One region of the Paenibacillus sp. FSL R5-192 genome, then DNA from elsewhere that is predicted to be linked to it. Evidence: predicted binding sites of a transcription regulator. Region 1 holds the regulator's gene; the other holds the start of a gene.
The links. Region 1 encodes Rex, which represses fermentation and respiration genes when NADH is low (regulators of the CRP and FNR family bind a similar motif). Its sites were predicted from a motif close to TTGTGAAATATTTCACAA; they were not measured.
Positions count from the first base shown of each region.

Region 1 (7,564 bases):
TGTTGTATGCTCCACGAGAAGCACATCAAGTCCTTTGGCTGCGAGCATCTGGGAAATACCTTGCCCCATCGTACCGCCGCCGACAACTCCTATTTTTTTGAAAAACATGGTTCTGCTCCATCCTTTCGGTTCTCTATTTCTCTATTGTACCCTGTTCGCCGAAAATTACAAATTTCGACCCAACATATAATAATATCTTAGCACGAGTGAAATGTAAAAAAAAATAACCAGCATAAATAAATTATGCTGGTAGAAGGGCACTGTCACGAAATTGACAACGAAATTGTTCGCCAGACAAAACTTCCTCACGAATCAAGATGTCGAGTGAATTGTCGAAAATTGTCCGTTGTTCTTCAAGCAACTGCTTTGTCTGTTCCATCAGTTCTTGCAGAATTAATTTATTCTCTCGCATCAGTTCCTCGGTTGTGACCATATCCATGTTCACAATCCCAAGTGAAGTCAACCCCGAAGCCATCATCGTCTGTACAACATTGGTTGCCTGATCAAAGTCATTGCGTGACCCTGTGGAACGACCACCGTAGTACATTTCCTCCGCAGCTGCTCCTCCGAGTGCAATCATAATCTGCTCTTCCAGAAAGCGCTTCGTATAGAGGAACTGTTCCTGTTGCGGGTTATGACGTACATATCCCAACGCCTGACCACGCGGACTAAGTGCCACCTGACTAACACTGCCTGGACGAACGAGTTCAGCCATAATGGCATGTCCCAACTCATGAATGGCGACCCTTTTCTTCTCTTCCACGCTCGACTCACGGTCTGTCTTCTCACCCATCATGACTTTATCAATAGCCAGGGACAGATGCCGCTGTTCGATGTTTAACAGCCCGTCTCTCATGGCGTATATTGCTGCTTCGTTCATCACACTTTCGAGCTGTGCACCGGAGAAACCATATGATTCTTCCGCTGTTTTCTCCAGATTAACTTCCTTCAACAGAGGTTTGTTCACCGCATGCAGTTCCAGAATATGCTTTCTGCCCTTTTTGTCAGGCAAGTCCACTTGAATGTGGCGGTCAAAACGTCCCGGTCGCGTCAGGGCGCTATCCAGCATCTCTTTACGGTTCGTTGCAGCGATAACCAGAATTCTTGGCGTATCGGAAGAATAGATTCCATCCATTTCCGTCAGGAGCTGATTGAGGGTCTGATCATATTCACGCTGTTGACCACCCTCACGTTTCCCCCCGATGACATCGATTTCATCGATAAAGATAATAGCGTTTTCCTTATTTTCCTTGGTGGCACGGGTTCTCGCGTCCTTGAACAAATCCCGAATTCTGCTGGCACCCACACCAACATACATTTCCACGAACTCACTACCCGATGCTGCTACAAAAATAGAATCGGTGTAATGGGCAGCAGCCTTGGCCATCAACGTTTTCCCTGTCCCTGGAGGGCCCGTCAGCAAGATCCCTTTTAACGGGCGAATCCCGAACTTCCGGATTTCTTCATGTTTGATCAGAAAGTCAAGCGCTTCACGCAATTCCTGCTTAGCACTGTCTTGTCCGCCAATTTCTTCAAAAGTAAGCTTGGAAGGTCCTTTTTTCTTCCGTTTACGTTCCTGTGCAGCACCTACTGTAATCCCGCCACGCATTTGCATCATGAACAGCAAAGCTCCGACAAGCACTGCTGCAATCAGGATCGGAACAATATTAACACCAGTAAAAGCAAGGAAAATAATCAATACGGGAAAAAATCCGATGGCAACTTCTTTTGTCCACTTAGGCATTAGGCCACACTCCTATCTGACCGGGCACACGCGGCAGAATAATAAACTTGCTGGCATCTCCGTCTCTGAGACTGACATATACATTGTTGTCATCCATCGCTGTATTTACCTTAATTCCATTCGTCGCCATCTTGGACAACGTTGGTGTAATCTCGGTGTATTGCTTGTTCTCCATCGCCTGAGCTACGGTGAACATCGCATCACCCCACCAACTTTCCAGTGCTTCACTGGAATGATCCACAACATCCAACTTTAGTGAGCGTGTTCCAATCAGGGTCTGTCCTTCTTTGTGAATATATTGTACCAGTCTGCCCAAATCAACATCAGGTTGCAGATCCAGTTTCAATTGTACATCATTGCGGTTAATAGTTAATTGAACGTCATTGACTCCATCGTACTGGGTTACCATTTTTTCAATCGGATTCTGCACAGCCACCTGACGATATACAAACCAACCTCCAAACAACACAACGGCTGAAATGACGGCAGTTATAGCAATAGGCAATACTTTTAACTTCAAGTGAATTACCCCTCCCAGATTTTGGCCCAACCTACTGGCTTATTGGTATATACGAATATGTGCACATTGACTCCTGCGAGAATTTCGACAGGATTATTTGTTTTTGAATATAACTTTGAGTACATATCTGAGTATATCACATCGTATATACAATTTCGAAGGCGAAAATATGAATAAATTATTAATTTTAACTATTTAAATCAAATATGTTTACAGACAACACAAAGAACCGGTTCAGTCGGATATCCGTCTGCCGGTTCTTTCATTTCTTTAATTCTCTAGTTATCTCACTCTATCTTGTTCTAGCTGTTCGGGAGTGTGTAGACCAGGTCCACCTGTTCTCCGTTGCTAAAACGATAAAAGCGATAGTGGTTATGCGTACCGTCTTTATAATACACTTGCCACACATATATTCCATTCACAACTCCGGGCATGATTCGTTTAATCTCACCGGAAGGAACTTCAGAACTGAAGCGATTGCGTATCTGCGCTTCGGACATGCCATTCTGCAGCAGCTCACTGTGTATAGCGTTTGCACCCTTAACCGGTTGATTGTTTGCATCGAATTTAACCCAGACCATAACATCCTGGTTATCCTTGTTTTTGCCGATCAGGGTCCAGTAGATGTTGTCAGAGCCTTCTTTGTCTCCCCAGATGTACTTGCGCAATTCATCATAGGATGTAATGCCCAGTTGCTCCTGTGCTGCTTGTATGGCGAGCGCTTCTTCCTTGCGTTGGTCCTGCGTGACATGGACGTAATAACGCTGAAGTCCAAACAGAATCAGAACCAGTGCAAGCAGCGAAATCCATATCCACTTCTTTTTTTTCTTCAAAAGCCGAACTTCCTTTCCCTATGATGCTGTCCTGCAATTAACGAGCAAGCAGACCATCAAATGCCAATTGAGACTCACGCAAAATGCGTTCTTCATCCAACGTCAGACATTCGCCATGTTTCACCACTTGTTTTCCATCCACCCATACGTGCTCAACATCTTTGGCAGAAGCCGAGTAGATTGTATGTGAGATCAGGTCTGTATGTGGATAGAAATGTGCCTGTTCAATGTCCAAGGCGATAAAGTCAGCCTTCATGCCGACCTGGAGTGCTCCGGTATTGTTCAAGAAGATGGATTTGGCACCGTATGACGTTCCGAGTAATAACGCTTCGCCTGCTGGCACTGCCGTCGGGTCACCAGATACACCTTTGTGGATCAATGCAGCCAGTCTCATTTCCTCGAACATATCCAGGTTGTTGTTGCTTGCCGGTCCGTCTGTTCCGAGTGACACGGTAACTCCTGCTTTCAGCAACGCAGGTACCCGCGCAACACCGGAAGCGAGTTTCAGGTTACTTCCCGGGTTATGGGATACAGCCACATCATGACGGGCCAGAATCTCAATCTCTTCGTCATTCAGATGCACCGCATGTGCAACCAGGGATGGACGAGAGAAAAAGCCCAGTTTCTCCAGATGTGCCACAGGACGCAGTCCATAATCAGCCACGTTCTGCTCGACTTCACGAAGCGTTTCCGACATATGTGTATGAAGGGGAAGGTTTAGGTCGTTCGCGACCTGCACAAGCTTCTCTATGTAGTCCGGAGGGCATGTATATGGTGCATGTGGCGAGATTACGGTTGTAATGCGACCATCTGCCTGTCCATTCCACTCACGCGCAAACGCAGCCGACTCCTCCAGCTTCCGCAATTGTTCTTCTTCCGAGCACAACCCGATTACACCACGTGCCAGTGCTGCTCTAACGCCGGATTGCTCCACAACTTTGGCAACTTGATCCATGTGATCGTACATGTCCAGGAAAGCTGTAGTTCCGCCTTTCAACATTTCAAGCACCGATAGCGAAGTTCCCCAATATACGTCTTCTGAAGTCATTTTCGCTTCCATCGGCCACATTTTTTCCTGCAACCATACTTGCAATGCAAGATCGTCTCCGTGCCCTCTGAGCAACGACATCGCTGCATGACCATGCGTATTGATCAGACCCGGCAGGAAGAACAGTCCTTTTCCATCCACTTTGGTACAATTTTTGTCTTCATCCGGCAATGTCTCACCAATATGCACAATCTTGTCATTCTCAACAACCATGTATCCGTGGACCACGTTCCATGTTGTGCCGCCTTCATTAACGGCAAATTTGCCGTTGTGAATTACCCATCTATTTGTTGTCATCTTCCTCGTCGTCCTTTCCAGTCTCCAAGTAATAGGCCAAACTAAGCAGATCCGTTGTAAAGTCAGCATGGTGAATGCGGATATGCGGCGGTGTTTTTAGAATGGTTGGTGCAAAATTAAGGATCGCTTCAATTCCTGATTCAATAAGCTGATCGGCTACATTTTGGGCTTCCGTATCCGGAACCGTGATAATTCCGATGCGAATATTTTCCGTTTTAACCGCTTCCGTCAATTCATCCATTGGTTTTACCGTCAAACTGTTGATTTGACTACCAATCTTCGGTCCGTATGCATCAAATACAGCAACAATCTTCATGTTGTCTTTCAGATATGCGTTGTAGTTGGACAAGGCCTGTCCGAGATTACCCGCGCCTACCAGAGCCACATTAATTTGCTGATCGATTTTGAGAATGTGACGAATTTTTTCGATCAAATAGGATACATCATACCCGATCCCTTTACGACCAAAATCACCGAAGTAAGCCAGGTCTTTGCGAATTTGGGCCGGATTCAGATCCAGCCTCTGTCCAAGCTCTTGAGAAGAAACAGTAGCCACCTCACGCTGATGCAACTCGTTCAAATAACGCAAGTATACAGGCAGACGTCGTACCACCGCTTCCGAAATTTTATCCGATTTCATTCTTGCTCCCCCTTACCAAGGCCACGATAAAATAATAGATGAAAAGATGAGCATTCTGTATAAAACTCAAAGATAAACGTGACATTTTATACAGAATGCTCCTTGTAATTTGGGTTATAAGTTCTTACGTGCAACTGCTTTAATCGGATACGGAAATATCTAATAAAGTTTAACGCCAAACGATAGTGTCATGCAATGATATAACGAACAAAACAACCATTATTTTTGTTCATTAGCAGGTTTTTCCAACCACTCGGTAATTCGTGGAACCATTTGCTCCGTGAGCATGTGCTCCATTTTGGGACCAGGTAATGAATATAAAAAGAATTTACCATAATACGCTTCAATCACCCGTGTATCATAAACAATGACAATTCCTCTGTCCTTTGCTGTACGCACCAACCGGCCAAATCCCTGTTTGAAACGAATGACCGCTTGTGGCACGGACAGTTTCATGAACGGATTTTTCTTCTGTTCCTGAAGCAGCTCACTCTTGGCTTCCACCAACGGATGATTCGGTGGCTGGAAAGGCAATCGCACAATAGCGAGACAGGTTAGCGCCTCTCCCGGGATATCTACACCCTCCCAGAAGCTGCTTGTGCCCAGAAGTACCGTTGCTTTGGCATCTTGAAACCTGCGAGTCAATTTGGAACGACTTCCACTGTCAACGCCTTGCCCAAGCAACGAGATGTCGTTGCCAGACAGTGCCTCCTTCAGCGGATCATAGACCTGTCGCAACATCTTGTATGAAGTAAACAGAACCATCATGCGTCCACGCGTAGCAATTGCCGTCTCTGCAAGTGATTGCACCAGCATATTAACAAAGTGCGCATCACCCACACTTCCCTTCACACTCGGGAAATCACGCGGAATCACCAGAAGTGCCTGATCGCGATAGTTGAAAGGTGATGGCAACATCGACGTTAACAGCCGATTGTTCTCGGCCGCTTCCTGCAAGCCAAGCTGTTCAATCATGAACTGGAATGACTTATCTACCGAAAGCGTAGCCGATGTAAGCACAACACTTTTCTTTTTATCAAAAAATAAATCCTTAAGTTGTGCACTCACATCTACAGGTACGGCATACAGCTGGAGAGATTTGCTGCGGAATTGGCCGCTGGCTTCCATCCAGTACACCGTTTTGGCATCATCCATTCGCATGAAGAAACGTAGATTCTCCTTCAATGTGGTCAGATCTTTCAGCAGTCCTGTAATGTCCGTGATCAGACTATCCGATTGATAATCATCCTGATCCTCTTTCACTTCAAGCAGCAATTTGTCCCCTTTGCGAACCAAATCACCCAGAGTCACATAGATCTGGTTCTCCAGATCCTGCAACTCCTGCCATTTTGCAGGTTTCTGAGATGCTTTCAGACGCAGTGAAAATTGCCCCGTCTCTCCCGGTGAAGCATCACTTCGTTCAGGCAACAGACCAAACAAGGCATCGCTCATACGATCCCACAGCTCCTTAACTTCAAGAGCGAGCGGGAACATCTGATCCACCATGGAGCCCCATTGCACCGAATTTTCATGCCCGGATAACTGCGAACGAAGCATAGGCAGCTGTCCATTACGACTGTCTTTAAATAGGCGGGTCAGTGTATGAACCAAGGTGAAATATTTCATATGCATTCCAAGATGTTTACCAGCGACATCCTCCAGATGATGTGCCTCATCGATCACAAGACTCTCATAGGCTGGCAGCAGCTGATGCGCGGCTTTCACATCCGTAAATAATTTGGAGTGATTGGTGATTACGATATCAGACAACCCTGCTTCATGTTTGGCACGATGGTAGAAGCATTTACGGAACCATGGACAGGATCTTCCCAGACATGATTCGGATTCACTCTGTACGGTCTCCCAGAAGTCCCCTCCGCGTCCGCTAAGGTTAAGTTCCTCATCATCTCCGGTTTCGGTCTGCGTAAGCCAGACGATCATCTGAGCAGCTGTGAAATAATCCTCTTTCGGTGTGGCGAATTCACGTTTATTGATTTTGTGTTCAAATTTGCGCAGGCACAGGTAATGTCCACGTCCTTTGAATACAGCAGCCTTAAACGGGAACGGAACCACTTGAGTCAGCATCGGAATGTCCCGCTCTCTCAATTGCTCCTGCAGATTGATCGTATGCGTGCTAACCATAACTTTCTGTTCTTGCTTCACACTTTCGTAAATAGCAGGCAACAGATACCCTAGAGATTTACCGGTACCCGTTCCAGCTTCGATCAAGAGATGTTTCTCTTCATCCAGGGCTTGCCTTACACTGCTGAACATCTGAGTCTGCGCTTCACGCTCTTCGTAATGATCCAGTGTATCCTTCAGATTCTCCCGAACCTGGTCCATAAACTGTTCGAAGCTTACACCATCGAGGGGGTTAGCCTCCCGCTCATCGCGTGGTGCACCAATATCGGTCCAATCACTTACATTAAGAGCAAGCTGACGATAATAGGTATGTCCGTCCAGATCCTGAATCGGCTCTGCT
Region 1 is NZ_ASPR01000024.1:40,153-47,716, forward strand. It holds gene C161_RS18820 (3-hydroxyacyl-CoA dehydrogenase family protein) at 1-108, opposite strand, end outside; gene C161_RS18825 (AAA family ATPase) at 242-1,744, opposite strand; gene C161_RS18830 (hypothetical protein) at 1,737-2,264, opposite strand; gene C161_RS18835 (DUF5590 domain-containing protein) at 2,567-3,097, opposite strand; gene C161_RS18840 (amidohydrolase) at 3,135-4,442, opposite strand; gene C161_RS18845 (redox-sensing transcriptional repressor Rex) at 4,429-5,082, opposite strand; gene dinG (ATP-dependent DNA helicase DinG) at 5,302-7,564, opposite strand, start outside.

Region 2 (7,564 bases), on a different contig from region 1:
GTTGAAAAGGTAGAACACTATCTGCGTCAACGCCAAATGCCGGTAGCCATCGAAGTATTCTCCGATGTTGAGCCAGATCCATCCACAACAACGGTAGACCGCGGAACCGAAATGATGCGCCGCTTCCAACCAGACTGCATTATCGCACTCGGCGGTGGATCACCGATGGATGCTGCCAAAGCCATGTGGTTGTTCTATGAATACCCGGACACGGACTTCAACGATCTGAAACAAAAATTCATGGATATCCGCAAACGGATCTACAAATATCCACGTCTCGGCGTAAAAGCGAAATTTGTAGCGATCCCAACCACATCAGGTACAGGTTCTGAAGTGACATCGTTCGCGGTTATCACAGATAAAAATCAAGGTAACACCAAATATCCATTGGCCGACTATGAGCTGACACCAGACGTAGCGATTGTCGATCCGGAGTTCGTGTACTCCCTGCCGAGAACAGCCGTTGCCGATACAGGTATGGACGTACTGACGCATGCGATTGAAGCTTATGTATCTGTTATGGCAAATGATTACACGGATGGACTTGCGATCAAAGCAATCCAACTGGTATTCCAATACCTGGAGCAATCGGCACTGCAAGGAGATAAACTGGCACGTGAGAAAATGCATAATGCTTCCACGATTGCAGGTATGGCGTTTGCCAACGCATTCCTGGGCATCAACCACAGCTTGGCGCACAAATGGGGCGGTCAGTATCACACCGCACACGGACGCACAAATGCAATCCTGATGCCACACGTCATTCGTTACAACGCAAAAAAACCGACCAAATTTGCATCGTTCCCGAAATATTCGCACTTTGTAGCGGATGAGCGGTATGCCGAAATTGCCCGTATCTTGGGATTGCCTGCTCGCACAACAGAAGAAGGCGTAACCAGTCTCATCAATGCGATTCGCAAACTGAACAAAACATTGGGCATTGAAGAATCGTTCCAGGAAATTGGATTTGATGCCAAAGACTTTGAAGCACATGTCGATTATCTGGCAGACCGTGCCTTCGAAGACCAATGTACAACCGCCAATCCGAAGTTGCCGCTGGTAACTGAACTGGCTGATGTATACCGCAACGCTTTCTACGGAAAGTTTGAATAATAAATTTAGAACAAAGCGTGCTTTACGGCAAGAAGATCAGGGTTCCCCGAGAGGGGAGCCCCGATTGCCGTCTTTCACACAATAACGAGAGGGCAGAAAAACAGAAGAGCGAGCATCTGTTTTTCAGGATTTATTCTAAGATTTGGTTTGCTCCGAGCGTAGAGGAGCAAAAGGGTTCTAGAGAGGTTACACGTAATCCGTGATGTGGCTGTTTGAGCCAGATGTTCACTCATTAACGGAGTGGGCAGAAAAACAGAAGAGCGAGCATCTGTTTTTCAGGATTTATTCTAAGATTTGGTTTGCTCCGAGCATAGAGGAGCAACGGGTTCTATAGAGGTTACACGGAATCCGTGACGTGGCTGTTTGAGCCGGATGTTCACACATTAACGGAGTGGGCAGAAAAACAGAAGAGCGAGCATCTGTTTTTCAGGATTTATTCTAAGATTTGGTTTGCTCCGAGCATAGAGGAGCAACGGGTTCTATAGAGGTTACACGGAATCCGTGATGTGGCTGTTTGAGCCAGATGTTCACACAATAACGGAGTGGGCAGAAAAAACTGAAGAAGCGGAGCGTTCGCCTTTATCCCCGGATTTTCCCCTTTGAAATATAAAATTGAAAAAATCCGGGGATAACAGCGATCGGAAGTTGTTCTGCCCGCGCAGTGGCTAAGTGTGAAATTTACAGGGGGCAATGGGACACAGCGCAGGTGAAGTGAGTTAGTTCACTGGCTTTGTGACAAAAATCACAGATGATGAAAGCCCCAAGTCGTATACTGAAAATGTAAGAAAAACATTCATCCCGCGGTTCCGGTTCCCAAGTAGAGAGAACATGTTCCGGTTTATGTGAAACAATTCACATTAATCGCGGCTCTGGGCACACAATGCTACGAATGAAGCAAGATGTTATGTGTCCAGAAATCCAAATTAGTGGAGGGATTACGATGTCGGTGATTGAAAAAGATGTCAAACAACAAACAGGCTGGAGAAACTTTACCAAAGGAACATGGACCAAATCCGTAGATGTGAATGATTTTCTGGCACACAACTTGTCTCCGTATTACGGTGACGAAGCATTTCTCGCAGGTGCAACCCAGAATACCAAAGAATTGTGGGAGATCGTATCTGATCTGACCAAAAAAGAACGGGATAACGGCGGTGTCCTTGACGTTGACGTGAACACACCAGGTACTATTGTTTCTCACCAACCCGGTTATCTGGATCAATCCAAAGAGCAGATTGTCGGCGTTCAGACCGATGCTCCGTTCAAACGTTCCATTCAACCAACAGGCGGAATTCGCATGATGATTGACGCATGTGAGGCATATGGCTTTGAAATGCCACAGGGCGTCATTGATATATTTACAAACATTCGCAAAACACATAACCAAGGTGTATTCGATGCTTATACTTCCGACATGCGTGCAGCGCGTAAAGCAGGAATTATTACAGGTCTGCCAGATGCTTACGGCCGTGGCCGGATCATCGGTGACTATCGTCGTGTAGCTTTGTACGGGGTAGACTTCCTGATTCGTAACAAAAAAGGCGAACTGAATGCACTCGAAGTTGATGTTATTGATGAAGATGTCATTCGTCTGCGGGAAGAATTGTCTGAACAGATTCGTGCATTGCAAGAATTGAAACAATTGGGCGATATGCACGGGTTCGATATTTCCTTGCCAGCGACAACAGCAAAAGAAGCATTCCAATGGTTGTACTTCGGTTATCTGGCTGCGATCAAAGAACAGAACGGTGCTGCGATGTCACTCGGACGTGTATCTTCTTTCCTGGATATCTACATTGAACGTGACCTGCAAGAAGGGATTTTGTCCGAAGAACAGGCTCAGGAATTGGTTGACCATTTCGTAATGAAACTGCGGATTGTCAAATTCCTGCGTACACCGGATTACAACGAACTGTTCAGTGGAGATCCAACATGGGTGACTGAGTCCATCGGTGGTATGTCCGTGAATGGTGAAACACGTGTAACCAAAAACAGCTTCCGTTTCCTGCATACACTGCACAACCTGGGTCCTGCACCAGAACCAAACTTGACTGTTCTCTGGTCAACGAAACTTCCAGAAGCTTTCAAAGATTATTGCAGTAAAGTATCCATCGAAACCAGCTCAATCCAGTATGAAAATGATGATCTGATGCGTCCGATCTACGGTGACGATTACGGTATTGCTTGCTGTGTGTCGGCGATGAAGATCGGGAAACAAATGCAATTCTTCGGCGCTCGTGCCAACCTGGCAAAAGCTCTCCTGTATGCGATCAACGGTGGTCGTGACGAGAAATCCGGAGCACAAGTTGGACCTGAGTATCCTGCCATTACTAGCGAAGTGCTGGATTACAATGAGGTTATGAAACGCTTCAAACCAATGATGGAGTGGCTGGCTAAGCTGTATATGAACACCCTCAACGTCATTCACTACATGCACGATAAATACAGCTATGAGCGTATCGAAATGGCATTGCATGACCGTGACATTGTACGTACGATGGCTTGTGGTATCGCTGGTCTGTCAGTTACAGCAGATTCACTGAGTGCAATCAAATATGCCAAAGTAAAACCAATTCGTAACGAACAAGGCATCGCTGTTGATTTCGAAATCGAAGGAGACTTCCCTTGTTACGGTAACAATGAAGACAGCGTAGACAGCATTGCTGTTGAACTGGTCGAGAACTTCATGGGCATGATTCGCAAGCACAAAGCTTACCGTAACGCAGTTCCAACACAATCCGTTCTGACGATCACTTCCAACGTGGTATATGGTAAGAAAACAGGGACTACACCGGATGGTCGTAAAGCAGGTGAACCATTTGCTCCAGGTGCAAACCCAATGCATGGTCGTGACAAAAAAGGTGCACTGGCATCCCTTGGCTCGGTAGCCAAATTGCCTTATGAACACAGTCTTGACGGGATTTCCAATACCTTCTCCATCGTGCCAAAAGCATTGGGTAAAGAGGAGACTACACGTAAATCCAATCTGACTGCGATGATGGATGGTTACTTCGGTCAAAACGCTCATCACCTGAACGTTAACGTATTTGATCGTCAGCAATTGATTGATGCGATGGATCACCCGGAAAACTATCCACAACTGACTATACGGGTATCCGGATATGCCGTTAACTTCATTAAATTGACTCGTGAACAACAGTTGGATGTCATCAACCGTACGTTCCATGGCTCGATGTAAGTAATTTGCTAGTAGAAGACCGCTAGAGCAAGGTATTCCAAATCATATTAAACGCACAGCGGATGCGGATACAGAAAGGAAGAGGCAGCATGGTTAACGGACATATTCATTCACTCGAAACTTTCGGGACGGTTGACGGCCCAGGCATCCGCTTTGTGCTTTTTATGCAAGGATGTCTACTCAAATGTCAATATTGCCACAACCCTGATACTTGGGCGCTGGATGGTGGAAAAGAAATGACGCTTGAGGAGGTACTGGCTGAAATTGAGCCTTACCTGTCTTACTACCGCAGCTCCGGAGGCGGGCTCACGATATCTGGCGGAGAACCAACGTTACAGGCCCACTTTGTAGCCGAGATCTTCAAGGAAGTGAAGCGGCGCTGGGGATTGCATACGACACTGGATAGCAACGGTTTTAACGAACCGGAACGGATTCACGATCTGTTGGATCACACAGACCTGGTTCTGCTGGACCTCAAACATATTGATGATGAGAAACATATCAAGTTGACAGGCAAATCCAACGAGAGAACGTTGAAAACGGCCAAGTGGTTATCGGAGCAAGGTCGGAAAATGTGGATACGCCACGTGTATGTGCCTGGCATTCATAACGAGGAAGAGGATCTGCTTAACCTCGGACGGTTTATTGGAACATTAAATGGCGTCGAAAAGTTCGAAATTCTTCCATACCATCAGATGGGGATCTACAAATGGGAGGCGCTCGGTAAAGTATATCCACTGGATGGAGTTCCTTCACCAAGTGAAGAAGAAGTGGAGCGGGCGTATCGCCTGATCGAACAAGGTCGCCAGGAAACAGCTGGCATGGCTTGTTCAGGTAAGTAATCTGACCTTTATATAATAAAAACAATCAACCAAGCAGTCCTTGCGAACATGTTTCGCAGGGGCTGTTTTTTGTCCAGTGAAGGATTTTATCCCTCCATTGATGAATTGTCATCCTTACGATGTAAGCTCCGGCTTTTTATAATCAGAGTGTAAAGCCAAACGCTCAATATCTTGAGGAGGGTCAACCAGATGAAAAAAAGAATGACATTACTGCTTTCATTATTGCTTATCACTTCATGGACTTTGGCGGGATGTGCAAGCTCAAGTAACGAGCCACAGCAAGGCGCGGGCAATACACCTGTGGAGGAAACAAGTAAGGAACCGGTTGAAATGCTTCTCCGCCACACGCAGGTGGGAGCCGACAAACAGAAAAGACTGGCCATTCTGCAGGATGTTGTGGACAAAGTTGAGGGAGAGATACCCAATCTGACCTTTACGCTGGATGGCGTCGAATCCGATGTGAATCGTAAGGAAAAGCTTCGCGGGGAGATGGCGGCAGGTAACCCGCCGGATATATTTGAACTGTTCGGTAGCCCGGATTCCAAAGTTTATGCCAAGGAAGGTATGCTGCTTGATCTGACTCCGATCTTGCAAGAGCTGGGCATTCAAGACCAGTTTACATCCCTTGAACCGTTTACGTATGAAGGCAAAGTATATGGACTGCCGATTGGCGGTTCGGGCGAAGGTTTTTTCTATAATAAAGAGTACTTCGAACAAAAAGGATGGAAAGCCCCAACTACCATGGCTGAACTGGACAATATACTGGCTGAGATCAAGGCTGATGGCAAAGTGCCGCTTGCTTCCGCATCTAAGGCGGGCTGGGTGCCGCTTATGTTAACCAACCATCTGTGGTCCCGGTATGCCGGGCCGGAGATTACCGCAAAGTTTGCAACAGGTGAAGCGAAGTGGACCGATCCGGGTGTTGTGCAAGGTTTTGCCAAACATAAGGAATGGGTGGATAAGGGTTATTTCAAAAAAGGTGAACTGGGCTTTGAGTATGCCGAATATACCACGCAATTTACAAGTGGAGAAGTGGTATTAATGTATGACGGAACATGGAAATCATCTGTATTTAAGGAAGGTCAGAGCGGTGAATCGCTCATTGGCAAGGTTGGATTCTTCAATATGCCTCCGGTAGAGAACGGAGCAGGTGATCAGACGTCTTTGATGCGGGATGTGAACAATGGATACGGATTCTCGGCAGCAGTGGCGGATGACCCGCAGAAGCTGGACGCAGTGAAAGCTTTTATCAAAAATTTCTACAATGAAGATATGCAGATCCGCGGCCTTGTGGAAGACGGTGTGTTGCCTGCCATGAAGCTGGACGAGAAAGTGCTGACCGATAGCATTACCGATGATCTGATGAAAGAAATTGTGGCTGTGCTTAATGCGTCCAAGACGTCGTTCCCAGCATTTGATGCACTCGTTCAGGCCGATGTGACAACAGAGATCAGTAATCTGCAAATCCAGAAGTTGATTGGTGGGCAGACCACACCAGAGAAAATGGCAGAAGAGTTGCAAAAGGTGCAAGAGGAAGCAAACGCCTCAGTGGAATAAACCAATTCAAGTCGAAACTGCGATCGTTGAAGTGACTGAAGGAGGCTGACTATGAATACTTCACTCCGCAGCCCGTTAATCTATACGTTGTTTGTAATGCCAGCCCTAATTCTGTTTGTAATGTTCTTTCTATACCCTATTGGTAGCTCCCTGTATTACAGTCTGACGAGTTGGAATGGGGTATCGGCTGAGCCACGTTTTGTGGGTTTATCCAACTATGTGAAGGCACTGACCGATGAACGTTTTTGGATTTCCACACGGAATAACGGCTTTTTCATCGGATTTTCGGTACTGATTCAGGTACCCCTAATCGTCCTATTTTCGCTTCTGATTGCCAATGTAAAAAGGCTGAAAGGTCTGTATAAAACCGCTGTTTTTTTACCATCCATCATGTCGACAGCCGTTATCGGTATTTTATGGGGATTCATCTATGAACCGAATATCGGGCTATTAAACAAAATGCTTCATGTGCTGGGAATCGATCCAATCTACTGGTTATCGGATAACCGATTTGCCATGTTGTCCATTTTGGTGACCAATGCCTGGCAGTGGACGGGATTTTACATTGTCATGGTGCTGGCTGCCATACTGGCGATTCCCCGTGATCTGGATGAAGCGGCTGCAATCGATGGGGCAACGGCGGTACAACGTGCAATGCGAATTACGTTGCCGCTGATCCGGCCGATCATTTCGGTGGTGATCATGTTGTCCATCGCAGGTGCCATGAAAGCAGCCGACATCGTGATTGTCATGACCAAAGGTGGGCCCGCTGGGTCCACTGAGGTTCTGGCGACATATATGATCAAATATGCAATTACCAACTTCAAATATGGTTATGGTAATACCATTGCAG
Region 2 is NZ_ASPR01000079.1:309,906-317,469, forward strand. It holds gene adhE (bifunctional acetaldehyde-CoA/alcohol dehydrogenase) at 1-1,113, shown strand, start outside; gene pflB (formate C-acetyltransferase) at 2,054-4,312, shown strand; gene pflA (pyruvate formate-lyase-activating protein) at 4,402-5,154, shown strand; gene C161_RS30980 (ABC transporter substrate-binding protein) at 5,344-6,711, shown strand; gene C161_RS30985 (carbohydrate ABC transporter permease) at 6,763-7,564, shown strand, end outside.
Region 2: pflB (formate C-acetyltransferase) is a predicted target of Rex. The motif match lies at 1,954-1,971, and genes of this name have one in related genera.